3 regions of the Proteiniborus sp. DW1 genome follow, and region 1 is predicted to be linked to each of the others. Evidence: predicted binding sites of a transcription regulator. Region 1 holds the regulator's gene; each other region holds the start of a gene.
What was found. Region 1 encodes HrcA, which represses chaperone genes, less so after heat shock. Its sites were predicted from a motif close to TGTTAGCACTCNNNNNNNNNGAGTGCTAACA; they were not measured.
Positions count from the first base shown of each region.

Region 2: DW1_RS01930 (co-chaperone GroES) is a predicted target of HrcA. The motif match lies at 8,089-8,119, and genes of this name have one in related genera.
Region 3: htpG (molecular chaperone HtpG) is a predicted target of HrcA. The motif match lies at 7,533-7,563, and genes of this name have one in related genera.

Region 1 is NZ_FMDO01000040.1:806-11,179, reverse strand. It holds gene lepA (translation elongation factor 4) at 1-464, shown strand, start outside; gene hemW (radical SAM family heme chaperone HemW) at 721-1,857, shown strand; gene hrcA (heat-inducible transcriptional repressor HrcA) at 1,973-3,007, shown strand; gene grpE (nucleotide exchange factor GrpE) at 3,087-3,659, shown strand; gene dnaK (molecular chaperone DnaK) at 3,687-5,516, shown strand; gene dnaJ (molecular chaperone DnaJ) at 5,643-6,776, shown strand; gene prmA (50S ribosomal protein L11 methyltransferase) at 6,892-7,833, shown strand; gene DW1_RS10210 (16S rRNA (uracil(1498)-N(3))-methyltransferase) at 7,838-8,584, shown strand; gene mtaB (tRNA (N(6)-L-threonylcarbamoyladenosine(37)-C(2))-methylthiotransferase MtaB) at 8,584-9,888, shown strand; gene DW1_RS10200 (histidine triad nucleotide-binding protein) at 10,047-10,374, shown strand, end outside.
Region 2 is NZ_FMDO01000007.1:120,887-131,260, forward strand. It holds gene DW1_RS01895 (isocitrate lyase/PEP mutase family protein) at 1-532, shown strand, start outside; gene DW1_RS01900 (amidohydrolase family protein) at 630-1,790, shown strand; gene DW1_RS01905 (DUF362 domain-containing protein) at 1,814-3,331, shown strand; gene DW1_RS01910 (hypothetical protein) at 3,334-4,173, shown strand; gene DW1_RS01915 (amino acid synthesis family protein) at 4,209-4,793, shown strand; gene DW1_RS01920 (DUF1846 domain-containing protein) at 5,049-6,557, shown strand; gene DW1_RS01925 (DNA-3-methyladenine glycosylase family protein) at 6,935-7,819, shown strand; gene DW1_RS01930 (co-chaperone GroES) at 8,166-8,447, shown strand; gene groL (chaperonin GroEL) at 8,544-10,178, shown strand.
Region 3 is NZ_FMDO01000042.1:10-10,383, reverse strand. It holds gene addB (helicase-exonuclease AddAB subunit AddB) at 1-1,552, shown strand, start outside; gene addA (helicase-exonuclease AddAB subunit AddA) at 1,552-5,154, shown strand; gene DW1_RS10585 (GIY-YIG nuclease family protein) at 5,151-5,468, shown strand; gene htpG (molecular chaperone HtpG) at 5,616-7,502, opposite strand; gene DW1_RS10575 (hypothetical protein) at 7,865-8,542, shown strand; gene DW1_RS15925 (hypothetical protein) at 8,576-8,710, shown strand; gene DW1_RS10570 (ATP-binding protein) at 8,863-9,945, shown strand; partial or broken gene DW1_RS15315 (transposase domain-containing protein) at 10,131-10,265, opposite strand.

The DNA of each region.
Region 1 (10,374 bases):
AACTACCTTTAAATGAAGTTATTTATGATTTCTTTGATGCTCTAAAATCAAAGACAAGAGGATATGCCTCCCTTGATTATGATTTAAAAGGATACAAGCAATCAGAGCTTGTTAAGCTTGATATTCTAATAAATGGAGAATTAGTTGACGCCTTTTCAATCATTGCGCATAAGGACAAATCATATGAGAGAGGTAGAATGATTGCAGAAAAACTAAAGGATGTAATACCAAGGCATCAGTTTGCAGTACCTATTCAAGCTGCTATTGGTGGGAAAATTATTGCAAGAGAAACTGTAAAAGCTCTTAGAAAAGACGTGTTAGCTAAATGCTATGGTGGGGATATTTCTAGAAAGAAAAAGCTACTAGAGAAGCAAAAAGAAGGAAAGAAGAGAATGAGACAGATTGGTAGCGTAGAAGTACCACAAGAGGCGTTTTTAGCTGTGTTAAAATATGATGAGAAATAAGAATATAGAAAATTATAGAAATACTAAGCGAACATTTGCAGGACATGACTATAATTCTTAGCGAATGTAGATTAAAAATCCGTTAAGCAACTTGCACTGTTTGAGCGAAGCGAGTTTGCAAGTTGTAGGATTTTTTATCGTAATGAGCTATAGAATTATTCATGTCCGAAACCGTGAGTGTGTATTTCTATAATTTTCATAGAATGAAGCTAAGGAAAATTTCCTTAGCTTCTAAATATATAAGGGAGTGTTATTTATGAAAGATGTTGGAATATATATTCATATTCCTTTTTGCCACAGTAAATGCTACTATTGCGACTTTTGTTCTTTTCCTAAGATGATAGATAGAGCAGAAGAATACGTTTCATATATAAAAAAAGAAATTGATTTATATGAAGAGGCTCTTAAAGATTACAATGTAAGTACAATATTTATAGGTGGCGGTACTCCAACTATAATTGATGGAAAATTCATATATGAAATAATTGAACATATCTATAAGAAAACAAATGCAAGTAAAGTAGCAGAAATAACAATTGAAGCAAATCCAAAAACTTTAGATGAAAATAAGCTGCAAATTTATAAAACTGCTGGAATAAATAGAATTAGTATAGGTGTTCAATCTTTGAATGATTCTATGTTAAAGAAAATAGGAAGAATACACACAGTAGAAGACTTTATCAATACCTATAATCTAATTAGAAAATATGACTTTAATAACATTAGCTTTGATCTTATGTTTAATCTTCCCGAACAAACTCTAGAAGACTCTATCAGAACAACTGAACTAGCTACCCAATTACAGCCTGAGCATATATCATACTATAGCTTAAAAATAGAAGAAGGTACACCATTCTATGATAGCTATATTAATAAACAACTGATCCTTCCTGATGAGGATACAGAAAGAGAAATGTATCATAGAGGAATTGAGTTATTAGAAAAAAAGGGTTACTATCATTATGAAATATCAAACTTTGCAAAGAAAGGCTACGAAAGCAAGCATAATTTAATTTATTGGAAGTGCGAACCATACATAGGATTAGGCTTATCTGCTCATTCATACTTTAACAAATATAGATATGGTAATACAGAAGATATGACTATCTATTTTAAGCAAATATCCAATAAAAACCTAGCTTTAGTAGAAAAAGAATTTATAGATAGTCAAATGGAGATGGCAGAATATTTAATTCTAGGTCTAAGATTAATTAATGGAATCAATTCAAAGGATTTCAAAAAAAAGTTTGATACTAATATTAACGAGGTCTATGGTAAAACTATAAATAAATTTATTGTAGAAGGTTTATTAGAAGAAAGTAAAGGAAATATAAAACTTTCAAAAAAAGGGTTAGATTTATGTAACATTGTTTTTATGGAAATCATTCCATAGACATAACAAAGCAAAAAAAGGTATTGACAATTTAATATAACAATGATAATTTAAAATCATGAGGATTAGCACTCGTTAAATGAGAGTGCTAACAATAAAATAGGATGTGATATGTATGATGCTTGATGATAGAAAACTTAAGATTTTGCAGGCAATTATACAAAGCTATATTGATAGTGCAGAGCCTATAGGCTCTAGAACTATTTCTAAAAATTTTGACTTAGGTGTTAGTTCTGCAACTATTAGAAATGAAATGTCTGATTTAGAAGAACTTGGATACCTAGTGCAACCACATACCTCCGCAGGCAGGATACCATCAGACAAAGGCTATAGACTGTATGTGAATAGATTATTACAATCAGGTAATCTAGGCTTTATTTTAAGACATGACCTAAAAAGCAAGCTTGTGAAGGAAATAGGAGAGGTGGACCAACTTATCTACAATGCTGCTAAAATTCTTTCAAAGGTAACTAATTATACATCTCTAGCAATAGCTCCACAAATTAAAAAAAGTCAGCTAAAGCATATTCAACTAGTGCCTATAGATGAAACTAAGATATTAGTTGTAATTGTGACAAATTCAGGCATAGTAAAAAATACTGTTTTGAGAACAGATTCAGATATTTCTTCTGAGCAGTTAAATATAATTTCTAATTATTTGAATGATAAATTAAAGGGTTATAATATTGGAGAGATTAATTCTGAAGTCTTAGATAAGCTTGTAAAGGAGATGTACGAATTTAAGCAATCTATTTTGGATATTTTTCCAATAATTATGCACGTATTAGAAGATACAACAGAAGTAGGGGTATTCTTAGATGGCGTAACTAAGATATTTAATTTCCCTGAATATAATGATCTTGAAAAAGCAAGGGAGTTTATTTCGTTTTTAGAGAATAAACCAAATATTTTATCAATGATGCTAGGCGGAGAACAAAATGATGTTGAAATCACAATTGGCAATGAGAATGCCTATGATGAAATAAAGAATTGTAGTGTAATAACAGCTACCTATAGCCTAAATGGAAGAACAATAGGAAAGATTGGGGTAATAGGACCTACAAGAATGAATTACTCTAATGCAATTAATGTTGTAAGATCTCTGTCATTAGACTTAAATGAAATATTGAAAAAATATTTTAATGAATAAGGTGTAAGAGCTTTATCTTACACCTAGTATATGAATAGAAGGAACATAGGAATATTGTTCTTTGAATGGAGGATTGAAAATGGAGAAAAAATCTAAAGAGGATTTAGCAACACATACCCTGGAAAGTGAAGAAGTAAATAGTAACCTTGAAGCTAATGTAGAAGAAATGGAAAATGATAAAGAAATCAATGTTGAAGATGTTTTGGAGAAATACAATAGTAAAGTAGCAGAATACGAAGAGCTTATGAATAGATATGTTAGGCTTCAAGCAGATTTTAATAACTTTAAAAAGAGAACAGAGAAGGAAAAGGAAAGTTCTTATCATTTTGCAGCACAAGAAATTATAGCATCCTTACTTCCAGTTATGGACAATTTTGATAGAGCACTTAAAGTAGATACAAAAGAGACTAATGTTGAAAACCTTTATAAAGGGGTTGAGATGGTCTATAATCAACTAATTGAATCACTTCAGGCTAATGGGCTAGAGGAAATAAACGCTGTTGGTGAAAAATTTGACCCTAATTTTCACCATGCAGTTGCTCAAGAGGAAAGTGATGAATATGAGGAAAATGTAGTGACAGAAGTGTTTCTAAAGGGCTATAAAGTGAAAGATAAAGTTATAAGACCTAGTATGGTTAAGGTTTCAAAATAATTAAGTACTACATAAGGAGGAATAAATATGTCAAAAATTATTGGAATTGACTTAGGAACAACAAACTCTTGCGTGGCAGTAATGGAAGGTGGAGAGCCAGTTGTTATCGCAAACGTTGAAGGTAATAGAACTACTCCTTCTATAGTTGCCTTTACAAAAGAAGGAGAAAGACTTGTTGGGGAAACAGCAAAAAGACAAGCAGTTACAAATCCTGATAGAACTATATCTTCAATTAAGAGATATATGGGAAAAGACCACAATGTAACAATAGATGGGAAAAATTATTCTCCTCAAGATATATCAGCTATGATACTTCAAAAACTAAAATCAGATGCCGAGGCTTATTTAGGGGAAACAATAACAGATGCAGTTATTACTGTTCCAGCTTATTTTTCAGATAGTCAAAGACAGGCAACAAAAGATGCAGGAAGAATAGCAGGCTTAAATGTTAGAAGAATAATAAATGAGCCTACTGCTGCATCATTAGCTTATGGTCTGGATAAGGATGAAGACCATCATAAAATAATGGTTTTTGACCTTGGTGGAGGAACTTTTGATGTTTCCATACTTGAGTTAGGAGATGGAGTGTTTGAGGTTATAGCTACTAGTGGAGATAATAACCTTGGTGGAGATGATTTTGACCAGGTAATCATAGACTACATGGCTGAACAATTTAAAAAAGAACATGGTGTAGATTTAAGAAATGATAAAATGTCACTTCAAAGATTAAAAGAGGCTGCTGAAAAAGCTAAGAAAGAGCTATCAAGCGTAATGACAACTAATATAAATCTACCATTTATAACTGCTACACAAGCAGGTCCATTACATTTAACTATGGACTTAACAAGAGCTAAGTTTGATGAGTTGACAGCTCATCTAGTAGAAAGAACTATGGTACCTACTAGGAAGGCTCTAAGCGATTCCGGTCTATCTGCAGCAGATATAGATAAAGTTATACTTGTAGGTGGTTCTTCTAGAATTCCTGCAGTACAGCAGGCAGTTAAGAATCTAACAGGAAAAGAACCACATAAAGGTGTTAACCCAGATGAAGTAGTTGCTTTAGGAGCAGCAATTCAAGCTGGAGTTTTAAGTGGTGAAGTCAAGGATTTACTATTACTAGACGTAACACCACTATCATTAGGTATAGAAACTTTAGGTGGAGTATTTACTAAGCTTATAGAGAGAAATACAACTATACCTACAAAGAAAAGTCAAGTTTTCTCTACAGCTGCTGATAATCAGACTGCAGTTGATATACATGTACTACAAGGTGAACGACAAATGGCTAGTGGGAACATTACTTTAGGAAGATTCCAGTTAACAGGAATTCCACCAGCACCAAGAGGAGTACCACAAATTGAAGTAACTTTTGATATAGATGCTAATGGTATCGTTAATGTATCCGCTAAGGATTTAGGAACTGGAAAAGAACAGAAGATAACTATAACTGCTTCTACTAACTTATCAGAAGAAGAGATACAACGAAAAGTTAAAGAGGCTGAACAATTTGCAGAAGAGGACAGAAAGAATAAAGAAAATATAGAAGCTAGAAACAATGCAGATTCATTAGTATATCAAACAGAAAAGACACTAAAAGAGCTTGAGGGAAAACTAGCTGGTGATGAAAAAGAAAAAGTTCAAAGCAAACTAGATGAGTTAAAGAAAGCTCTTGAGGGAACTGATATTGAAAATATTAAGAAAAAGACAGAAGAACTTACAACTGAGTTCCATGCGCTATCTCAAAAATTATATGAACAGGCTTCACAGCAAGGTGCTCAAGGAGAACCTCATCAAGATAGTGGTCATGATGATAATGTTGTAGATGCTGACTATGAAGTAGTAGACGATGACAAATAGCATATATAAAGCTAAGTCCTTTGGGATTTAGCTTTTATATTGGCTATTGACATATTGTATCAAATAAATTAAACTAATAATCGTTTATAATTATAGTGTAATACCCCATTAGAAGGTGGTGAAACATTGAGTAAAAGAGATTACTATGAAGTATTAGGCGTTGATAAAAATGCTACTGAACAAGAAATTAAAAAAGCCTTTAGACAATTAGCTAAAAAATATCATCCTGATTTAAATCCAGATAATAAAGACGCTGAGCAAAAATTTAAAGAAGTCAATGAAGCCTATGAGGTACTAAGCGACCCTGATAAAAAAGCTAGATATGATAGATTTGGGCATGAAGGTGTAAGTGGTCAGGCAGGCGGCTTTAGTCAAGGATTTGAAGGATTCGGAGGCTTCGGAGATATATTTGAGGATATTTTTGATATGTTTGGAGGTGGTTTTTCTAGTAGTACTAGGAGAAATGCACCTAGAAAAGGTTCTGATATTAAATATAGGTTAGATATTGAGTTTGAGGAAGCGGTTTTTGGAGTTGATAAAGAAATTGAGTTTAAAAGAACTGAAAATTGTTCAAAATGCAGTGGTACGGGAGCAGAGCCTGGAACTAGCAAAATTAAATGTCCTAAGTGTAATGGTTCAGGAGAAGTAAAATATGCTCAATCCACTCCTTTTGGTCAGTTCGTAAGAGTAGGTACATGCGATAGGTGTAATGGTCAAGGAGAGATAATTGATAAGCCTTGTAGCAAATGTTCTGGATCAGGAAAAGAAAGAAAAGCAAGAAAAATTAATATTAAAATACCTGCTGGTGTAGATACAGGTTCAGTTATCCCTCTAAGAGGAGAAGGAGAGGCTGGTGAAAAAGGAGGTTCTCATGGAGACTTATATATATATATAAATGTGAAGCCTCATGAAATATTCACAAGAGAAGGAAATGATATATACTGTGAAGTGCCTATATCATTTGTACAGGCTGCGCTTGGCGGAGAGATAGAGATTCCTTCTCTTGAAGAGAAAATAAAGCATATAATTCCTGAGGGGACTCAAACAGATACAGTATTGAAATTTAAAGGCAAAGGCATACCTAATGTAAGAGGATATGGAAGAGGAGACCAATATGTCAAGGTTGTTGTACAGGTTCCAACAAAACTAACTGACAAGCAAAGAGAAATTCTTAAGCAATTTGCTGTAGAAAGTGGAGAAAAGGTCTATGAGCATAAGAAAGGCTTTTTTGATAAAGTTAAGGATGCCTTTTCAGGATAATAATAACTCCATATTTATGGAGTTATTATTATATCAGCTTTAATAAACCTTTGTGTTTTTTCAAACATATAGGGTATAATATTTTAGAATACTATTTATAGGAGATGTGAATGATATGAAATGGATCGAAGTACAAGTGAAAACCACAGCCGAGGCGGTGGAGACTGTTTCAAGCATATTATATGATGTTGGAGCAGGAGGTTTATCTATTGAAGATCCGAATGATATCATTTTGTATGCTAAAAGTGATGAGTGTTGGGATTATATAGAGCCTAGCTTGTTAGAGCAGAACTATGAAGGAGTAATAGTAAAGGCATACTTTCCAGAAAGTGAAGACTTAATAGATAAGATTGAGCTAATAAAGCAAAATGTTGAAAAAATTCCACTATACAATTTAGACAAAGGTCTTGGAGAAGTTACTACTTCAGAAGTATATGAGAAGGATTGGGCAGAGGCATGGAAAAAATACTATAAGCCTAAAAAAATAGGAGATAGGATTGTAGTGAAGCCTACTTGGGAGGAATATAAAAAAGAGGATAATGACATAATATTAGAGCTTGATCCAGGCATGGCATTTGGTACGGGCACTCATGAAACTACTATATTATGTATTAGGCAGCTTGAGAAATACATAGATTCAGGACAGACTGTTTTTGATGTAGGCTGTGGAAGTGGAATATTGTCAATAGCATCAGCAAAGCTTGGTGCCGAAAAAGTTGTAGCTGTTGATTTTGATGAGCTAGCTGTTAAGGTAACAAAGGAAAATGCTAGAATTAACAATGTTGAAGATATAATAGATGTCAGACATGGAAACTTACTAGATGTAGTTAATGAAACTAGTGATATTATAGTTGCAAATATAATTGCAGAGATTATTGTAGTTTTAACTAAAGATATACCTAGATTTCTAAAAAAGGGTGGAATTTTTATTACATCTGGAATAATACATGAAAAAATAGATATGGTTAAAGAAGCGATGATAGCAGAAGGTTTGGAAATAATCGATACAATTACTTTAGGTGAATGGGCAAGTGTAGTAGCTAAGTTGGGTGAATAAAATTATGCATAGATTTTTTGTTGATAAGGAAAATATACAAGACAATAAAATCACGATAATAGGTGAGGATGTCAAACACATAAAAAATGTCTTAAGACTTATTGAAGGTGATATCGTATCTCTATGCGATAAACAGGGTACTGACTATGTTGCAGAGATTTGTGATTTGTCTAAGGAAAAAGTAATTTGCAATATTTTAGAGACTAAAGTATCTGACACAGAGCCTCCTATTGAAGTTATACTGTATCAAGGAATACCTAAGTCTACAAAAATGGATTTAATTGTACAAAAGTCTACAGAATTAGGAGTGGCTAAAATTATTCCCGTCATAACTGATAGAACTGTAGTGAAAATACAAGATAGAAAAAAAGAGGAGAAGAAGCTTGAAAGGTGGCATAAGATAGCTGAAGAAGCCGCGAAGCAAAGTAAGCGGAGTATAATTCCAGAGGTATGTCAGATTCTTACTTTTGAAGAGGTGTTAGAAACTCTGAGTAGAGATGAATTTATAATAGTTCCTTATGAGAATGAAGAGATTATGGGGATTAAAGAAGTATTAAAAGATAAATCTTATAAAAAAGTAAATATAATAATTGGACCAGAAGGTGGATTTGAAGATAAAGAAATTAAATTGTTAAAAGCTATTGGAGCTAAGATAGTATCTCTTGGCCCTAGGATACTGAGAACTGAAACAGCAGGATTTATTACATCTGCAATAGTATTATACGAACTAGGAGATTTAGGGGTGATTTAATGAGCAAAGTTGCTTTTCATACTCTAGGCTGTAAAGTAAATCAATATGAAACAGAGGCAATGGCGGAGCTTTTTGAAAAGAACGGCTATGAGGTAGTACATGAGGATGAGATTGCAGATGTATACGTCATAAATACTTGTACCATAACCAATCTTGGTGATAGAAAATCAAGACAGTTCATCCGCCGAGCAAAGAATAACAATCCAGATGCAGTTGTTGCTGTTGTAGGGTGTTATGCCCAGACTGCTTCTGAAGAGATAATGGCAATTGACGAGGTTGATATAATTATTGGCACCAAAGACAGGAATAGAATTGTAGAACTAAGTAATCGGGTAAGAGAGAGTAAAGAAAAAATCAATATAGTAACTGATATTATGAAGCAACATGAGTTTGAAGAAATGATGATTGAGAACATCGAAGGAAAAACAAGGGCATTTTTGAAAATTCAAGAGGGCTGTAATCAGTTCTGTTCATATTGTATAATACCATATGCTCGAGGTCCAATAAGAAGTAGAAAATTAGAAAATATATTGACTGAGGTAGATAAACTCGCAAAAAGTGGATTCAAAGAGGTTGTATTGACTGGTATACATATAGCTTCGTATGGTAAAGATATGGGAGAAATTAGATTAATAGATGTTATAGAGAGTGTGCATCAGATTTCTGGTATTGAAAGAATTAGATTAGGGTCTATAGAACCTACTATTGTGACCAAAGAATTTTTAGATAGACTGACTAAGCTTCCAAAGGCATGTGACCACTTTCACCTATCACTACAAAGTGGAAGTGATTCTGTTTTAAAAAGAATGAATAGAAAGTATTCGACTGATGAGTATCGGAAAATAGTAGAACTAATAAGAGAATATATGCCCAACGCAGGTATTACTACAGATATAATAGTAGGATTTCCAGGAGAAACTGAAGAAGAATTTTCTGAAACATGTAGACTTGTTAATGAAATTGGATTTTCTAAAATACATGTGTTCCCTTACTCGCCTAGAAAAGGTACACCTGCTGCGAAACATAAAAATCAATTGCCAGGAAATATAAAACAGCTTAGGAGTAAGGAACTAATAAAAATAGGGGATGAAAATACTCAAAAATTTAATGAAAAATTCATTAGTTCTACATTAGATGTTTTATTTGAAGAACAATCAAAAATAAGCATGGATTTTATAGAAGGCTATACAACTAACTATATAAGAGTTTTAGCTAAAGCTGACACTTTATTTGAAGGTAAGATACTTCCAGTTGAACTTGAAAAAGTACAAGGTGAAAATATGGTTGGGAAAATACTCTATTAGGAAATTAGGAAGGATTTTTCTATAGTATTGTTGAATAGTATATAGATAGTAATATGATAAGAAGTTATATTTCGTTTCACATTAGAATTATGCTGTCCATACTTAATGGAATATGCATGTTTTGATAATATTATAATAAATATAAGGAGGTGAAACGGGTGTCAGAGTGTATTTTTTGTAAAATTGTAAATGGAGATATACCTACTAATAAGGTATATGAAGATGATAAAACAGTTGCATTTTATGATTTAAACCCGCAATCTCCTACTCATATTTTGATAATACCAAAAGAACATATACCCTCAGCTAACTATATAGATGAAAACAACTCTGATTTAATTAGCCATATATTTGTTGCAATAAAAAATATTGCAAAAGAAAAAGGTTTAGATAAACAAGGATATAGAATTGTAAACAACTGTGGCGAATTTGGAGGTCAGACAGTAGAGCATATACATTTTCATTTGTTAGGAGGCAGACAGCTAC
Region 2 (10,374 bases), on a different contig from region 1:
TCAGGTTGCACCTAAAAGATGTGGACATATGCTTGGAAGAAAAGTAGTAAGCCTAGATGAAATGGTTGGTAAAATAAAAGCAGCTGTAGCAGCTAGAAAAGATCCAGATTTCGTCATAATAGCTCGTACAGATGCACGTACTATTCATGGAATTGACGAAGCAATAAGAAGAGCGAAGGCTTACGAAGAAGCTGGTGCTGATGTAATATTTGTAGAATCAGTTGAAAGTATAGAGGAAATGAAAAGAGTAAATGAAGAAATCAAGGTTCCTACATTAGCTAACATGGTTGAAGGTGGTAGAACTCCACTTTTATTAAATAAGGAGCTAGAAGATATAGGGTATAGTCTAGTTATTTACCCAACAGCATCAACATACGTAACTGCAAAAGCTATGTTTGATCTAATGGAAGCACTAAAATTAAATGGAACTACTGCAAAAAGTATTGACAAGATGATAACATTCTCAGATTTTAATGATTTAGTAGGATTGGGAAATTATGCAGAGCTTGAAGACAAATATGTAAGGGAATAGCAATAGATTCTTTAGTTATTAACCTGAGCTTAGTTCAGTAGAGCATTATGATCTTGCCCTCACTGGATTTTAGTTAAAATAAAGGGAGGTAGTTATAATGTCAAGATTAGGTATTAAAAATATTGGAATTTTAGTGACAGGAGATGTAAAAAATCCTATTTCAAATGCAACCACAATTATAGTAGAAGATGGTAAAATTCTAAAAATAGGAGATGAAAGACTCTTAGATGAATTTAGATGTGACAAAATAGTAGATGCGAAAGGAACAACTGTAGCACCTGGCTTTATTGATTCACATGTTCATCCTGTATTAGGAGACTTTACACCTAGACAAAGTACAATTGGGTTTATAAATAGCTCTTTACATGGTGGAGTAACTACAATGATTTCAGCAGGAGAAGCTCATACTCCTGGTAGACCAAAGGACCCAGCAGGAACTAAGGCGTTAGCTATATTAGGACATAAAAGCTCAAAAAATGCAAGACCAGGAGGAGTAAAGCTTCATGGTGGGGCCTTAATTCTTGAAAAAGGATTAGTTGAAAAAGACTTTGAAGAACTTGCAAAAGAAGGTGTTTGGTTAGTAGGAGAAGTAGGTCTTGGCTCAGTGAATAGTCCTGATTTAGCAGCACCAATGGTAAAGTGGGCTAAGAAAAATGGCTTTAAAGTTATGATGCACACAGGTGGAACTTCAATTCCTGGAAGTAGCACTATAACAGCAGATGATGTTATAAAAACAGACCCAGACGTGGTTTCACATATAAATGGTGGGCCTACTGCAATAGCACCAGAAGAAGTTGACAAAATAATTGAAAACACTAATATGGCTTTAGAACTTGTACAATGTGGAAACTATAAGGTAATGAAACATACTGTTAATATGGTGAAAGCAAGAGGTCAATTAGAGAGACTTATTGTTGGAAACGACTCTCCATCAGGTTCAGGTATAATACCTCTAGGCATTTTAAGAACTATGTCATATGTAGCTTCAGAAACAGATGCCACAGCTGCAGAAGCTATTTGCTTTGCAACAGGTAATACAGCTAAGGTTTATGGATTAAATGTTGGATTTATAGAAGAAGGAAGAGAAGCAGATTTTGTAATCATGGATGCACCATTAGGTTCAATAGGTGAAGATTCCTTAAAGGCTTTAGAAGCAGGAGACATTCCAGGAGTATCAATGGTAATAATAGATGGAGAAGTAATGTTTATAAAGAGCAAAAATACACCACCTGCAACTCATAGTGCAGTTATCTGTTAAGCAAGAAAGGAGAAAAATAGTCTATGATTGAAGTCATACTGGATAAATGTAAAGGATGTAGCATATGTGTTAAAAACTGTCCATTAGATGCTATAGAAGTAAAGGAGAAAAAGGCTTATACAAATGAAAACTGTGTTTCTTGTGGTATTTGTACCAGAGTATGTCCTTTTAAAGCAATTGTAAGAACAGATGAACAAAAACCAGAGACTATAAGGTGTACTCATTGTCCTGTTGGATGTACAATACCAGTAGGCAAAACAGGTGCATGTAAGAGATACACAAATGTTAGTGGAGAAATTATAAGAAATAGAAAGCTAGTTGTTGATGCAATAACAACTATTCCTAAAACAGAAAGTTTGCCTTATAAGCCTATTGTAACAGCGGTAGGTAGCGGGACAAGCTATCCATGCTGTCGTCCTGCGCCATTTATCGTTCAAGATAATGTAGAAGGTGTGGATGTTGTAACTGTTGTAACAGAAGCACCTCTTAGTTATAGTGGTGTGAAAGTTAAGATAGATACTAATATGCACATTGGAGAAGAAGGAGCAAAGGTTAAAAGAGATGGCAAGGTTGTTGGAATGGTAACAACTGAAGAGTATGGTGCAAAAATGCTTACAATAGGTGGTGCTAATCTTCTTAGCAATGGTAATGATGGATTTATTGTCGCTAGGACTATTGTAGACCTTGCAAATGGTAGAAAGGTTACATTAAAAGTAGAAAATGGAAGCACACTAGAACTACAGCAAGGTGAAGCGCCTATTATAGATGGTTTAAAGGAAAAGCTTATGAGGGTAGGCTGTGGTAGTGCAACCGTAGGGCTATTTGCAAGATACTTAAGTAAGGTAGTAGATGAAGCAATAATCTTAGACTACCATGTTATTGGGCTTCTTTCAGAACATCTTGCTGGTGAAGAAGTAGGAATGAAATATAGTGGAGTAATTCCTTATGGAGTTAAAAGTACAAGAGGAAGATACTTTGGAAATCATGGACATGGTTGGGGTGGAACTGAAATAGTAGACCCAATTAATGCAGTAGTATCTGTTAATATGGATATTGCTAAGCCAGGATACAAGATTTTAGTAACTGAAACTACTGGGCAAAAAGCTGCTTTACTAGAAGTCCAAGCAAATGGAACAGTAAAAGAAATACCAATGACAGAGGAAGTATTGAATGCAGTTAAGTTAATATCAGACACCTGTGAAGAGTCACGAGTTTCAGTAATTTACACTGGAGGAACTGGTGGAAGTGCAAGAGGAGGAGTGACTAATCTCCCAAGAAAATTAACTGATGCTATACATGGCGAAGAAGTTAGAATGACTGTAGCTGGTGCTCCTGTATTTATTCTTCCTGGAGGAGGAATAAACTTTATGGTAGATGTGGCAAAGATGATTCCAGAGGCTACAACTTGGGTTCCAACTCCTGCTACTGTAGCCCCAGTTGAGTACACTATGACTAGGGACAAATATGAAGCTCTTGGAGGTCATACAGAGCACATAATCACTAAAGATGAGCTATTAAAAATGCTAGGAAAAGGGGAATAATTATGCTCAAAAAGCTTCAAGATGAAAGGATATTTATACACCATGGGCCTATACAAATGGTAATAGACGTATCAATAAAAGGACAAAGAAATTCAGAAATAGGTGCTGAAGTAGGTAAGCATGTATTAGAACAATTTGATAAGCTAATACAATACATCCCCCAACTAAAAAAAATGCGAACCTATAGAAGAACCAGTAACGAATTTCCTGAAGTCCTAAATAAAATGATCGTTGCTGTTGAAAAGAGTGGATATGAAGAACTTAATACTCTTGGAGCTGTGGCAGGTTCCTTTTCTGATATAGCTCTTCAAAAAGCGATGGAGCTAGGTGGAACTAGAATTATTATAAATAATGGTGGAGATATAGCATTAAAGGATTTAGAAGGAAAACCAATTAAGGTTGGGATTCCATATACAAATGATAAAGAAAGGGCTCAACTAATTTTAACAATTACTGAAAAACAAGATATTCACGGTATTTGTACTAGTGGTATTGGCGGAAGAAGTTTTACGAAAGGTATAGCTACTGCTGCAGTTGCTTTAGCATCTGATGCAGCTACAGCAGATGCTTGTGCCACCTATTTAGGTAACATGACTAATATAGAAGACGATAATATCATTCGATGTCTCGCTGAAGAAATAGATTCAGAGACTGATATCAAAGGGCAAATGATTACGCTAAAAGTAGGCGAGATTAGTGAAGAAAAAAAGTATAGGGCACTATTAAATGGACTTAACGTAGCAGAGGATTTGCATAATAAAAAAGTAATAAAAGGTGCCATAATCTTGATAGGAAATACAATAGTAAAATACCCAGATAGCTTAACTGTTGAATCTATTTAAATATAATATTTGTGAGAATTAAGGAGGCTTTACAAATGGATATTAAAATCAGAAAATACTATACTTTTGTAGAAGAAATTAAAGCTGATGGCGGAAAAGAAGTAGAGGGAAGCCATAAAAGAGTATCAATAGCAGTAGTGTTTGAGAATCCATATGCTGGTAAATATGTAGAGGATCTCTCTCCCTTATCTGATTGGGCTGCTTCAGTAACACCAGATTTAGTAGATAGAGCACTAAAAGCAGCAGGTATTGAAGTAAATGAAGCTGAAAGCTACGGGAAAGCTGCTATAGTAGGTGGAAATGGAGAGCTTGAGCATGCGGCAGCACTACTCCATCCAACATTAGGAAAACCATTTAGAGATGGATTAGGTGGAGGAAAGGCAATAATCCCTTCAGCAAAAAAAATGGGTTATCCAGGCTGTGCAATAGATGTTCCACTACATTTTAAAGATGCAGCATTCGTAAGAACACACTTTGATGCAATGGAAGTAAGAGTACCTGATGCTCCAAGAGACAATGAACTAGTGTTGATATTATCAGTAACAAATTGTGGAAGACCTCATCCAAGAGTTGGTGGACTACAAAAAGAAGAAGCTAAATGTGAAGATGGTTTAAGATAACGATTTTATAGTGAAATAAAAATCATAAGATAACATAAAAAAATAATAAAAACTGTATACAACATTCCCTTAATGGTCACGGAGGTATCCGTGACCATTTTAAATAGTACAAATGCACAAAGCCCATTTACTTTTAGCTAAAAGTATGAAATAATAAAAAATTGAAATAGTATTTGCATTAAAATACTTTTATGATAATTTTAGCACTTATGATTAAAATAAATTTGATAGAAAATGTAGGGTGAGGTGTTAAATGTGAAAATAGGGTTTGATAATAAGAAGTACTTAGAGGAACAGTCGAAGTATATCTTAGAAAGGGTAAATAATTACGATAAATTGTATCTTGAATTTGGTGGAAAGTTGATGTTTGACTTACATGCCAAAAGAGTCTTACCCGGATATGATGAAAATGTCAAAATAGAACTCCTTCGAGAGTTAAAGGAAAAGGTTGAAGTAATTGTATGTGTTTATGCAGGAGCTATTGAAAGAAACAAGATAAGAGGGGATTTTGGCATTACTTACGATATGGATGCTTTAAGGCTTATAGACGACCTAAGAGCAAATGGATTAGACGTAAATAGTGTAGTGATTACTAGATATGAAGGTCAACCAGCTGCTACTGTGTTCATAAACAAGCTACAGAATAGAGGAATAAAAGTATATAGACATGGACCTACTAAAGGCTACCCTATAGATGTAGATACAATCGTAAGCGATGAAGGTTACGGAAAAAATCCTTATATAGAGACAACAAAGCCAATTGTAGTAGTCACAGGACCTGGGCCAGGAAGTGGTAAATTAGCAACATGCTTAAATCAGCTTTATCATGAGTACAAGCGTGGCAAAGTGGCAGGTTATTCTAAATTTGAAACATTTCCTGTATGGAATGTGCCTTTGAAGCACCCTCTAAATATTGCCTATGAGGCTGCAACAGTAGATTTAAAAGATGTTAACTTAATAGATTCATTCCATTTCGATGCATATAATGAGATTGCAGTAAACTATAATCGTGATATAGAGTCATTCCCATTACTAAAAAGAATAATCGAAAAAATCACCAAAGAAGAATCAATATACAAGTCACCAACAGATATGGGAGTTAATAGAGTAGGCTTTGGGATAGTAGATGATGAGGTGGTTCAAGAAGCTTCTAAACAAGAAGTAATAAGAAGATATTTTAAAACAAAGTGTGAATATAAAAAGGGATACGTAGACGAGGAGACTCTCCAACGTGCAAAACTCATTATGGAGGAATTAGAGCTAAAGGAAGAAGACAGAAGAGTAGTAACTCCTGCTAGAGAGTATTCAGCTAAACTAAAGAAAGAGTCTGGTAGAAATGAAATTTATCCAGTTGTTGCCATAGAGCTTAAAGATGGCACGGTATTAACTGGCAGAAGCTCAGAACTAATGGATTCAACAGCGGCGGTAATTCTAAATGCAATTAAATATTATGCAAATATATCAGATGAAATTCATCTCATTTCTCCAGTTATACTTGAGCCTATTTTAAACTTACAGAAAAATGTATTCCATAACAAGAGAGCAGCTTTAAGCTGTGAAGTGGTATTAATAGCCCTTAGTATATGTGCTGCCACAAATCCAATTGCACAAGTAGCACTTGACAAGCTTTCTGAACTAAAAGGATGTCAGGCTCATTCAACTACTATTTTGACTAGAAGCGATGAACAGACCTTTGGAAAGCTAGGAATAGATATAACCTGTGATCCTGAATATCCTTCAGAAAGTCTTTACTATAATATATAAATATATAAATGAAAAATTTGTGGATATAGTAGGTACTACTTATAATATAAGAACTTTTCGTTAATAAGTTTAAAGAAAAGCTTCCTTAATTGCTATATTATAATGGAAGCTTTTCTTTTTTATAACGAATAAGAAAATTTTACTTTATAATTCTTATAATCAAGAACTTACCTTATGAGTGTTAAGAAAAACTTCCTTGATTTTAATTTTCGATAGATTCTAATTGCGTAATTTCATTAGTATATAATTTACTATAAAAATAGCCATGAACTATAAAGCATTGAGAGAAAAATTTAGTGTGATTTTTTGACTAAATAATAGTATAATGGATATATTTAGTTAAGAAGGAAACCGCATTGAAAGGATGGTGAAATTATATGAGATATAGCATTACCGAGGGAGATAATAAAGTAATTATAAAAAATATTAAAGACTTCGAGCCTAAGCATATATTCGAATGTGGGCAATGTTTTAGATGGGACAAAGAAGATGATGGCAGCTATACAGGCGTAGCTTATGGAAAGATATTAAATGTCAAGAAGGAAGGCGAAGACATTATTTTTTCAAATACAAATCTGAGTGATTTTAAGTTAATATGGGAAGATTATTTTGATTTAAAAACAGACTATGATGAAATAAAAAATAAGCTGTCTAAGGAACCAATATTAAAGGAAGCAATTAATTTTGGGTATGGAATAAGAATATTAAATCAAGATGAGTGGGAAATGCTCATATCTTTTATACTATCAGCAAGAAATAGTATTCCTATGATTAAGAAATCTATAAGCATGCTAAGCGAAAGATATGGAAAGTACATAGGAGAATATAATGGGAAAAAGTATTATAGTTTTCCTGAGGCTAATGCATTAGACAAATTATCTATTGAAGAGCTAAAGGATTGCAAAACCTCTTTTAGGGCTAAATACATAATAAGTGCTGCTACCATAGTTTCTAGGGGAGAGACAGATATATATAGAATCAAGAATCTCTCAACAGAGGATGCTAGAAAAGAGCTCATGAGATTTACAGGTGTAGGACCAAAGGTATCTGATTGTATTATGCTATTTTCAATGAAAAAACACGATGCATTCCCTATAGATGTTTGGGTGAAAAGAGTTATGGAATATTTTTATTTAAAGAAAGACACTAGTTTAAAGGATATTCAAGAATATGGGCAGGGGAAGTTTGGAGAATATGCAGGATATGCCCAGCAATATTTGTTTTATTATGCAAGAGAACTAGGGATTGGGAAGGGTAAGTAAAATTTAAAATTAAAAAAGTATTCATGTTTAACGATAGTTTGACAGTAGTTTAGATGTAGTTTAACCATTGTTTAAGTATTGCCAACCATTATTTTACTATTACGCTGACATTTTTAATATATTCTATGAAAAATGAAGATATTAAGAGATATCAAGTGAAACATAAACAAATATAAGCGTAACCTCAAATATTAGCGTAATAGAGCTAAATATCGATAAAATAGACATTTGATTATGTAAAATGCTTTAGATAACATATAAGTTGTAAGAATTAGCACTCAACGATAGAGAGTGCTAATAATTAAAAAAGAAAAGACAAAATTAAAATAAACAGGGAGGGTAAAACATGAATATTAAGCCATTAGGAGACAGAGTTGTTATTAAAAAGGTAGAGGTTGAAGAAAAAACTAAAAGCGGTATAGTACTTCCAGGTTCAGCTAAAGAGCAACCACAAATCGCTGAAGTTATTGCAGTAGGTGCTGGAATAACAGGAGATGAAAAGAAAAAAGATGAAATAAAAGTTGGAGACAGAGTAATATTCTCTAAATATTCAGGAACTGAAGTTAAAGTAGATGATGTAGAGTATACTATAGTTAAATTAGCTGATATATTAGCTGTAGTTGAGTAGATTGGCCTAAGGATTCTAACATGTTTTACAAATGTTCACTAGTTTTTGAATTGATTTAATTGTTGAATGACAAAAAATTTAAGGAGTGTGAATGTAATGGCTAAAGATATTAGATTTAGTGAAGAAGCACGTCGTGCTATGGAAAAGGGTATAAACAAATTAGCAGATACAGTTAAGGTTACTTTAGGACCAAAGGGAAGAAACGTTGTTTTAGATAAAAAATTTGGATCACCACTAATTACAAACGACGGGGTTACCATAGCTCGTGAAATAGAGCTTGAAGATAAATATGAAAACATGGGAGCTCAATTAGTTAAGGAAGTAGCTACAAAAACTAATGATGTTGCTGGAGATGGTACTACTACAGCTACAATATTAGCTCAAGCAATTATTAGAGAAGGATTAAAAAACGTTGCTGCTGGTGCTAACCCAATGATAGTTAAGAGAGGTATACATAAGGCAGTTGATCTAGCAGTAGAAGAAATTAAATCATTATCTAAGACAATTGAAAGTAAAGAGTCTATAGCTCAAGTTGCATCTATATCAGCTGGCGACGATGAAATAGGAAGCTTAATTGCAGAAGCTATGGATAAGGTTGGCAAAGAAGGCGTTATTACAGTTGAAGAATCAAAATCAATGGGAACTACTCTTGATGTAGTTGAAGGTATGCAATTTGATAGAGGATATTTATCTGCATATATGGTAACAGATACAGAAAAAATGGAAGCAGTTTTAGAAAATCCATACATCTTAATTACTGATAAGAAAATAACTAATATTCAAGAAATTCTTCCAATATTAGAGCAAATAGTTCAACAAGGAAAACAATTATTAATTATTGCTGAAGATGTTGAAGGCGAAGCACTAGCTACATTAGTAGTTAATAAGCTAAGAGGAACATTTACATGTGTAGCTGTTAAGGCACCTGGATTTGGAGATAGAAGAAAAGATATGCTAAGAGATATAGCTATTCTTACAGGTGGAGAAGTTATATCAGAAGAATTAGGATATGACTTAAAAGAAGCTACATTAGATATGCTTGGAAAGGCTCAAACAGTAAAAGTTGACAAAGAAAACACTACAATAGTAAATGGTGCAGGAGAAGCCCAAGCTATTCAAGATAGAGTTAGACAATTAAAAGCTCAAATAGAAGAGACAACTTCAGAATTTGACAAAGAAAAACTACAAGAAAGACTTGCTAAGTTATCTGGTGGAGTTGCAGTTATCCAAGTTGGAGCAGCAACAGAAACTGAATTAAAAGAAAAGAAACTTAGAATTGAAGACGCTTTAGCTGCTACTAGAGCTGCAGTAGAAGAAGGTATAGTATCAGGTGGTGGAGTTGCATTAGTAAATGTAATCCCAGCAGTTGAAGCATTATTAGATACAACTTCTGGAGATGAAAAGACAGGAGTTAGCATAATCTTAAGAGCTTTAGAGGAGCCAGTTAGACAAATCGCTGCAAATGCAGGATTAGAAGGCTCAATCATAGTAGAAAAAGTAAAAGCTAGTGAAAAAGGCGTTGGATTCGACGCATTAAATGAGAGATATGTTAACATGATTGAATCAGGTATAGTTGACCCAGCAAAAGTAACAAGATCAGCTCTTCAAAATGCTGCATCAATAGCTGCTATGATTCTTACTACAGAAGCTGTAGTAACTGACTTACCAGAAGAAAATGAACCAGCTATGCCAGGAATGGGTGGCATGGGCGGCATGGGCGGAATGATGTAATATCTGTCCAGCAAAATTGAAAGGATATAGATTTAGACTAGTTGATATAAATAAATCTTAAACAATTTGTGAACAATAAGTAATTAAGGGACTTTTCATAAGTAGATTTAACTTATGGAAAGTCTCTTTTTCAATTAATAACAAATCATAGTTAAAACCCCATTGTCTGTTGAGTAATTTTATAATATGAGGTATT
Region 3 (10,374 bases), on a different contig from region 1:
CTGCGAAGAAGAGTTTTCTGTATATGCTTCATTTACCAAACCTAGCGATTATTTATTCATTAGCTATGCATTAGGTGATAGCGAGGGAAAAACCATAAGGCCTTCAATGTATATAGACAGGATAAAAAAAGTTTATAGCAATCTTACTATATATAGTGACATAGTAAAGGATGAAGAAAGTGAGTTAAACTTAGTATCTACACCCATGTCTACCTTTAAGTATCTAGTTGAAAACCTTAGAAATGCTTTAGATGGAGATAATATAAATAGTATATGGTGGGACATATATAATTGGTATTTCAATAAGGATGAATGGAGAGAAAAACTAAAAATAGTTATAGAAGGCCTATATCATAAAAATCAACAAGAAAGAATTGATGAGCATTATACAAGACAGATTTATCAAGTACCATTTAGAACTAGTATTTCTAGACTAGAAAAGTTTGTGAATTGCCCTTATTCGCATTTTGTGAAATATGGATTAGCACCAGAAGAAAGAAAAATTCATGAGATAAAAAGCCCTGATATAGGCATGTTGTTCCATGATTCAATTGAGGAATTTTCTAAAGAGCTTACATTGGAAAATCTAAGCTGGAGTGATATTGACCGCAATAAATCAGATGAGATTGTAGAAAAGGTACTTGATAAGATGATAGACGACTTCCAACATGGACTATTGTTAAGCACTAATAGATACAAGTATATGGTAAATAGACTAAAGAGAATAAGCAAGAGGGCCTTATGGACAATAACTGAACACATAAGAAAGGGAGACTTTGTTCCTAAACAGCACGAGGTAATATTTGGTGATGGACCAAATAGCAAAATACCTCCAATAATTATAAGCCTTCCAAATGGTGACGAAGTAAGGCTAGAAGGAAGAATTGATAGAGTAGATGTTCTAGAAGGAGAAAAAGAAAGCTTCGTAAAGATAATAGACTATAAGTCAGGCACTAAAGCCTTTAGTCTTTCTGACGTCTACTATGGACTGCAAATACAGCTACTAGTCTATGCAGATGCAATTATCTCTAATGGGGATAAGCTAGTAAAAAGTGATATTTATCCTGCAGGAGTTTTCTACTTTAGAATAGATGACCCAATGGTACAATCTGATGAAGAAGATTTAGAAATAATTGAGAAAGAAATAGCTAAGAAATTAAAATTAGATGGAATAATCCTAAAAGACATAAATATAGTCAGAGCCATTGATAGAGATATTGAGGAAACTAATCATTCAACTGTAATACCAGTAAGTATCAATAAGGATGGGAGCTTTTCAAAGAACTCTTCAGTTTTAGATAAAGAGGAATTAAACATGCTTATTAAGCATGTTAAGGGATTAATATCTGAAATTGCAGAGGAGATACTGAAAGGAAAGATAAAAATAGAGCCTTGTAAAACAGACAAATATGTATCCTGTACATATTGTGAATTCTCAACTATATGCCAATTTGAAACTAGCTTTGAGGACAACAAATTCAAAAATATAAAGAAATTAAAAGATGAGGATGTTTTGCAAAAAATCAAGGAGAAGACAGGAGGTGAAGAATAATGCCAAAATGGACAGAAGCACAAAAGGAAGCAATAACTTGTAGAGGTTGTAACTTATTAGTATCAGCTGCAGCTGGTTCTGGAAAAACAGCAGTATTAGTTGAAAGAATAATAAAATTAGTAACTGAGGATATGGTAGACATAGATAAACTATTAATAGTAACCTTTACTAATGCAGCAGCAGGAGAAATGAGAGAAAGAATACTTCTTGCACTGATGGAAGAAATAGAAAAAGGTGGAGAAAATGAGGAAAAGCTAAGGAGACAAATAAGCCTACTAACCAAATCACATATTACAACAGTCCATTCATTTTGTATAAATGTAGTTAGAAGGCATTTTCACCTTATAGATATAGATCCAGTCTTTAAGATAGGGGATACTACTGAACTACAAATCATGCTTCAAGATATTTTGGAGGAACTTTTAGAATCTGAATATGAAAAGGGACATGAGGACTTTATTAGATTAGTAGAGAGTTTCGGAGGAAATAGAAACGATATTAATCTTGAGAATTTGATTCTTAGAATTTATTCATTTATTCAAAGTAAGCCTTATCCAGAGAAATGGCTTGAAGAAATGATTGAAATGTTTAGTATGAACCAAGAAGAGTTGGAGCAAAGTATTTGGATAAAAACCATTGTAGATAGCATAAAAATTGATTTAAGTGGAGCTAAGGATTTAATAAATGAAGCAATTAAGGTTTGTAACAAGCCAAATGGACCAGAAAGCTATCTAGATGCCTTAAGAAGTGATTTAATCAATATTGAAAGGTTAGAGGAAGCCTTAGAGAAAGAAGGTATTGCGAGATTTAATCAGCTTTTAGCAAGTATCAGTCATGATAAACTAAAGAGAGTTTCAAAGGATGTAGACGAGGAACTAAAAAAAGAAGCCGCTAAATTAAGAGATAGCTATAAAGCTATTATTGACAGTACATTTAAGAAAGATGTATTTAATAAGAGTATTGAACAATATAGAGCTGAGATAAATGAACTATATCCTCTTATGAAGTATTTATATCATTTAGTAGTAGAGTTTTCACAGATGTACACAAGTAAGAAAATAGAAAAGGGCATAATAGATTTCAATGACCTAGAGCATTATACATTAAGAATTCTAGAAAATGAAGAAGTTAGCGAAGAGTACAGAAACAAATTTGAGTATATATTTGTAGACGAATATCAGGATAGTAATATAGTTCAAGAGACTATAATAAATAGAATGAAAAGGGATAATAATTTGTTTTTCGTAGGAGATGTTAAGCAGAGTATATATAGATTTAGACTTGCAGATCCATCACTTTTCTTGGAAAAATATAATTCATACGTTAGCGATGCATCGGGTCTAAATAAAAGAATAGATTTATCTAAAAACTTTAGGAGTAGAAAAGAAATACTAGATGGAGTAAACTTTATATTCGAAAATATAATGTCAGAAAAGCTAGGAGAAGTGGAATATAACGAAGCAGCATTTTTATATGAGGGAGCAAAATATAAAAAGCATATTGATGGAGATAAGCCTATTGAAATAAATATAATTGAAAAGATGACAGATGGATTAGAGGACTTAGATGAAGAACTAGAGGAAATGGCTAGTATAGAAGTAGAGGCAAGAATAATAGCAAATAAAATAAAGGAGTTAGTTGAAAAGACGACCTATGATGTAAAGAGTGAAAGCTTTAGAAAAATTGAATACAAAGACATAGTTATACTCCTTAGAACAATGAAAAATTGGGCATCTGTTTTTAATGATGTATTGAAAAATGAAAATATACCTGTGTACGCAGATGACAATGCAGGATACTTAGATGCACTTGAAATAAAGATATTTTTAAATTTTCTAAGTATAATAGATAACAAAAGACAGGACATTCCATTATTAAGTGTTATGAGATCACCTATTGGAGGCTTTACTACAGAGGAATTAATTAATATAAGAGTATCAAATAAAGGGACTAGCTATTACAATGCAATAAAAAGTTATATACAATCTAATGATGATAATCTAAGCAATAAGCTTTCTAGTTTTATAGGCAATTTAAATAAATGGGCAGAGGAATCTAGGTACTCTAAGCTTGATGAATTCATATGGAAGCTTATGATTGATACTGGATACTATCATTATTTTGGTGCAATGCCTGGTGGCATCCAAAGACAAGCTAACCTAAGAATACTTGTGGATAGAGCCTGTGAATTTGATAAAAGCACAGCCAATGGATTATTCAATTTTATTAGATTTATTGAAAAGCTGAAAAGTAGTAGTGGGGATATGGGAACTGCGAAGACACTAGGTGAAAATGAAAATGTTGTAAGAATTATGAGTATACACAAGAGCAAAGGGCTTGAATTCCCTGCAGTAATTCTTGCAGGACTTGGAAAGCAATTTAATCTTATGGATGCTAGGGATGATATATTGATTCATAAGGATTTAGGGCTTGGACCTAAGTATGTTGATGCAATAAAAAGAAGATATACAAATACACTACCTCAAATTGCCATAAAGAAAAAAGTAAAATTAGAAAGCCTTTCGGAAGAGATGAGAATACTTTATGTTGCATTGACTAGAGCAAAGGATAGACTAATTCTTGTAGGAAGCATAAAGGATGTCCCAAAGGAAGCAAAGAAATGGTGCAAGGAAACTAATCTATACTATTTATCTAATAGTAAAAACTATTTTGACTGGATATGCAACAGTCTTGCAAAACATTCTCATGGGAATATTTTAAGGGAACTTGCTGGAATAGAGGATATGTATGGAAGCTTACCTGAAGAGGATGAAAGCAAAGAGATAAGCTTTAAAATCAACATATTATCAAGAAAAGACTTATATATAGCCGACCAGTCTGAACCAGTAAATAAAAAGGAGTTTAGACATAAGCTAGAGTATTTTAATGATTACAGCCCTAGCAATTATAGTGATGAGATTAATAGAAGATTTAGTTGGAGTTATGAGTATAATAATTCAATCAATATACCTTCAAAAATGTCTGTTTCAGATATTAAGAAGACTACCTTTAAATCCTTAGAGGCATTAAATTATAAGATACCATCAATTGTAAAGATGCCAAAGTTTTTAGAAGGTAAAAAACCTTTTACAAAGGCAGAGATAGGTACTATAATTCACTTTGTAATGCAGCATCTTAACCTAAGTAATGCTCTAGATAGAGAATCTATAGAAAAAAAAGTAGATGAAATGGTCATAGAAGAGCTATTATCAGATGAAGAAGCTAAGGTAGTAGATATAGATAAGATACTTAACTTCTGCAAGAGTCCTATAGGTCTAAGATTATTGTCTTCAAATAATGTCAATAGAGAGGTACCTTTTGTTTTAAATAAAAAGGCAGCAGAGGTTTTAGATATACAGGATTGTACTGAAAATATACTTATACAGGGTATTATTGACTGTTATTTTGAAGAAGAAGGGGAATTAGTTTTAATTGACTATAAAACTGATTACATTCTAGAGGGTAACTTGGAAAATATGGTGGATAAATACAGAGGACAGATGGCTTTATATAAAGAGGCTCTTGAAAAGATTACGGAAAGAAAGGTTAAAGAAATATATATATATTCTTTTGAATTAGATAAAGAGGTAAAAGTAGAATGAATAAATTAGCTACAAAAGAGAGTAAAACACAAAAAACTAGTCATAGGGAAAAAGTCTTTGTGTATATGGTAAGATGTAAAAATAATTCACTATACACAGGCTGGACAACGGATTTAGAACGTAGAGTAAAGGAACACAATAAAGGAACAGGCTCTAAATACACTAGGGCAAATGGACCAGTAGAGCTTGTCTACTTTGAAGAAATGCAGGATAGAGTAGAGGCGGCTAAAAGGGAATACGCAATAAAGCAATTGACTAAGGAGGAAAAAGAGCTTCTAGTAAATCAGCATCTGCTTAAATCTAGAGTACTCTAATCGTTATGTTTCAGATAATAGCTTTATTTATAATAATAACTTTGCTATAGCTGTAAAGAAAATGCTCTTTTCTGGAGTGAAAGTTTAAGATGCACCAGAAAAGAGCATGTTTTTTCACAAAAGCACAGATTTTTTCACATTCCCTATCTAAGCCATTAGCTTGCAAATATTATTTGTAAATTCTACAGGGTCATTTATAGGTAATCCCTCAATAAGCAATGCTTGATTATATAAAACATCAGTATATAATTTTAGTTTTTCTTTATCGTTTTCATAGGCTTTCTTTAAAGCACTAAATACTTCATGATTTGTATTAATCTCTAGTATTTTCTCAGCTTTTATTTCTTGAGCATTAGGAAGCGCATTTAGAACTTTTTCCATTTCTATAGTTAGCTCCCCTTCAGTTGCAAGACATACTGGATGGTTTTTAAGTCTTTTTGATGCTCTAACATCTTTTACTTTAGTTGATAGTGTGTTCTTCATAAACTCAAATATGTCCTTATTTTCTTCAGAATCAGAGTTTTGCTTTTCCTCTTTATCCTTATCATTATCTTCAATACCTAAATCTCCACTAGATACGGATTTAAATTCTTTTTCCTTATAATTCATTAGCATACGAATTGCAAATTCATCTATATCATCAGTAAAGTATAGTATTTCATATCCTTGCTCTGATAAAAGATCAATTTGAGGCATTTTATCAATTCTTTCAACAGAGTCTCCTGATGCATAGTAAATGTACTTTTGATTTTCCTTCATCCTACTTACATATTCATCTAAAGTAACCATTTTCTTTTCTGTAGAAGAATAGAACATTAATAAATCTTGAAGAGTTTCTCTATTTTGACCAAAATCACTGTAGACTCCATATTTTAATTGTCTACCAAAGCTCTCATAGAACTTTTCATATTTTTCTCTTTCATTTTTTAGAAGTAATTGCAATTCACTTTTAATTTTCTCCTTGATTCTTTTAGCGATTATTTTTAGCTGTCTATCATGTTGCAGAAGTTCTCTGGAAATATTCAATGATAAATCTTCAGAATCAACCATACCTTTTACAAAGCTAAAATAATCTGGCAGTAGGTCAGGGCATTTTTCCATAATTAATACTCCACTTGAGTATAGTTCAAGACCCTTTTCGTACTCTGTAGTATAAAAGTCAAAAGGAGTTTTTTCTGGAATAAATAGAATAGAGTTATATCTTACAGCTCCATCAGCGCTAATATGTATGTGTTTTATAGGCTTGTCAAAGCCATAGTGTTTCTCAGAATAGAAGTTTTCATAGTCTTCATTAGTAAGTTCAGTTTTATTCTTACGCCATATAGGAACCATGCTATTGACAACTTTTTCCTCAACTACTTCTTCATATTCATTTTCAGTGCCTTCCTTAAGCTTTCTTATGCTAATATCCATTTTAATTGGGTACCTTATGAAATCTGAATATTTCTTTATTATAGATTTAATTCTATACTCTTCTAAGAATTCATCATAGTTTTCATCATCAGTATTTTCTTTTATTTTTAGTATTATTTCTGTACCAACACTTTCCTTATTACATGGCTCAATAGTATATCCATCAGCGCCAGATGACTCCCACTTATAGCCTTGCTCAGAACCAAATGCTTTGCTAAAAACCGTAACTGTATCTGCTACCATAAATGCGGAGTAGAAGCCTACACCAAATTGGCCGATGATATCGTATCCGTCTTTTAATTCATTTTCATTCTTAAATGTAAAGGAACCACTTTTTGCTATTGTTCCTAAGTTTTCTTCTAGTTCTTCTTTTGTCATACCAATTCCTGTGTCAAATACTTTTATTATCCTGCTATCCTTATCTACAGAAACTTTAATGTAATAATCATCTTTATTAAATACTATGTTATTATCTGTTAGTGCTTTGTAGTACATTTTATCAATGGCATCACTTGCATTAGAAATCAGTTCCCTTAAGAATATTTCCTTATGAGTATAAATAGAGTTTATCATTAGGTCTAGTAATCGTTTAGACTCAGCTTTAAATTCTTTTTTTACCATAAAAGTCTCTCCCTTCGTAAAAAAATCAATAATTAGCACTCTCCTTAATAGAGTGCTAATTATAATTTATCAAATTCATTTGATTTGTCAATAGATAGAGGTAAATAATCAAAGTATAGAGTATTTAAAGTATTTAAGAACTATTATATTAAGTTTGTAAATTTAATAAACAAACAAATATATTTCTAATATTTAAATGATTTTTATATTTTAACCATTTATAACAATATTGTGAAGTACATTACTGTTTTTTATCGTCTGTTTAATCATAACTTATAGCTCACAGAGAACAACTCTGAAGTCATACAAATATATTTTGTGTTACAGGAATAAACATTTTAAATATTTAATGAGGTGAGATAATGAAATGTAAAAGTATTTTTCTGATAGCTGTGATGATAACTATGTTACTGGCGTTATCAGCTTGCTCAAATAGCACTACTAAAATTGATATACCTGCATCTCCAATACAATCTTTAGGCCAGATTTATTTATATGGGGAAGTGCATGGTGTAGAGAAAATTCTAGATAAAGAATTTGAATTGTGGTATGAGTACTATCACAATAAAGATATGAGACATTTATTTGTTGAACTTCCGTACTATACCGCAGAGTTTTTGAACATATGGATGCAATCAGAAGACAACAGCATACTCGATACCATATATAATGACTGGATTGGTACTGCTTGTTATACTCCTAAAATTAAAGAGTTTTATGAGAAAATAAAAAGTCAGTGTCCTGAAACTATTTTCCATGGTACAGATGTTGGACACCAATACAATGCTACTGGAGCAAGATTTTTGAATTATTTAACTAAAAATGGTTTGCAGGACTCTGAGCAATACCTACTAACGACGGAGGCAATAGAGCAGGGGAAGTATTATTATACACATTCTGATGATGTGTATCGTGAAAATAAGATGGTGGAGAATTTTATACGTGAGTTTGGCAAATTAAGTGGTGAAAATATTATGGGGATTTATGGAGCAGCACACACTGGGTTAGAGGCTATGGATTATACTAATTCTGTTCCTTAAACAGGGGATGTACTGTCTTTTGACAACTATCCAATGATTATAGAAACAGGACAGGTTTTTGTAATAGATTATACTAAAATAGATGATAGTGTAATAAGGAAATACTATCGCTCTGATGGGCGTATATGGAATAATAAGCTTACAACAGAGGAATTTACAGTTGAGTGACATGAAAAGTTTAATATTAATTAAATCTCTTTATCAGAGTAGCAATTGGTTGAAGTGAAAAGAATTATATATACTGTAACTAAGTATATATAATTCTAATACAATATTAAAGTAAGGGTAATCGGAGTTATAAGACTGGAAGGAGAGTTTAAATGAAAGGTAAAGAAAGAAGAATGTTTCCTGGAGGCAATACGTCAAAAGGCTTCTTTTCATATTTTGACTATATAATTGATAGAAAAGAGGCTAATAAGATAATTATATTAAAGGGAGGACCTGGCACAGGTAAGTCCTCAATGATGCGTAAGATTGGACTTTATATGCAAGAAAGAGGCTATGATGTAGAATATCATCATTGTGCTTCAGATAGAGAATCCATTGATAGTATAATGATACCTAAACTAAAAATCGCAATATTAGATGGTACAGCACCACATGTAACTGATCCCAAATATCCTGGTGCCATAGACATGATAATTAATCTAGGAGAACACTGGAACTCAAAAGGTCTAGAAGGAAATAGGGAAGAAATAATTAAGGTAATAGATAGAAATAGCAAATATTATAAAAGTGCATACAAATACTTTGGAGCTGCAAGGCTTATTCAAGAGGATACAATATGGAAAATGGAAGAAGCTTTAGACTTCGGAAAACTTAATGTTTTAGCCTATGATTTAATAAACGAAATATTTATTGGAGCATCAGTGGCATATAAGATAGGTAAAGAAAGACACTTATTTGGCAGTGCATACACTCCAACAGGATGGGCAGAGCACACAGATACACTACTTAGAGACATTGAAAAGACCTATTATATAAAGGGAGAACTAGGTACAGGGAAAACAACTTTGATGAAAAAAATATACCTAGAAGCTATTCAGAGAGGCTTTGATGTAGAAGTTTTCCATACACCACTCATACCAGAGAAGATAGAGACTATTATAATCAAAGATTTAGGAGTAGCTCTATCTATAATGGAGGCAGCTAAGAGCAAAAGCTTCAAAGTTATAGACTTAGACGAATACGTTAATAAAGAAATATACAATAACTACAAGGATAGCATAATAGATAACAAAAAAGTTTATGAAAGTTTAATTTCCATTGCCATAGAAAAGTTAGCCGGTGCAAAGAAGAACCACGATTTAATGGAAGCACAGTATATTCCAAATATGAATTATGATGAAATAAATAAAGTTAGAGACAGGGTAATTGAAATTATATTAGAATATGAAAGCTAACACTAAGCCAGGGAATAAGGTAAGCATTTAATAAAATATGTATTGTATAATTATAGGGATATCGCTATGATATCCCTATAAATAGTATTTACATATATTTTGTATTTGCTCATTCCAAGGCATCATTAGATCTAGGACCTTTGAGTTGGTTTTTAAATTAGTACCTGGTAATATTGACAATATATGAATATATGCTCTAAATACTTATAGTGGTTTAGTCCATTTGCCTTTGCTGTTTCTACCAGTGAGTAGACAGTTACACTTGCATTAGCACCTTCAGGACTACCACAGAAACAGAAGGTCCAGTTCTTTCTGCCTACTGTACATGTATGATTTTGTGGTGTTTTTCCTGCCCTCTTTATTTAATACTTGGACTGGGGTTTCGTCAGCATGTAAATACTTGTCCTTTAGTAGCTCTTCTTGTAGTCT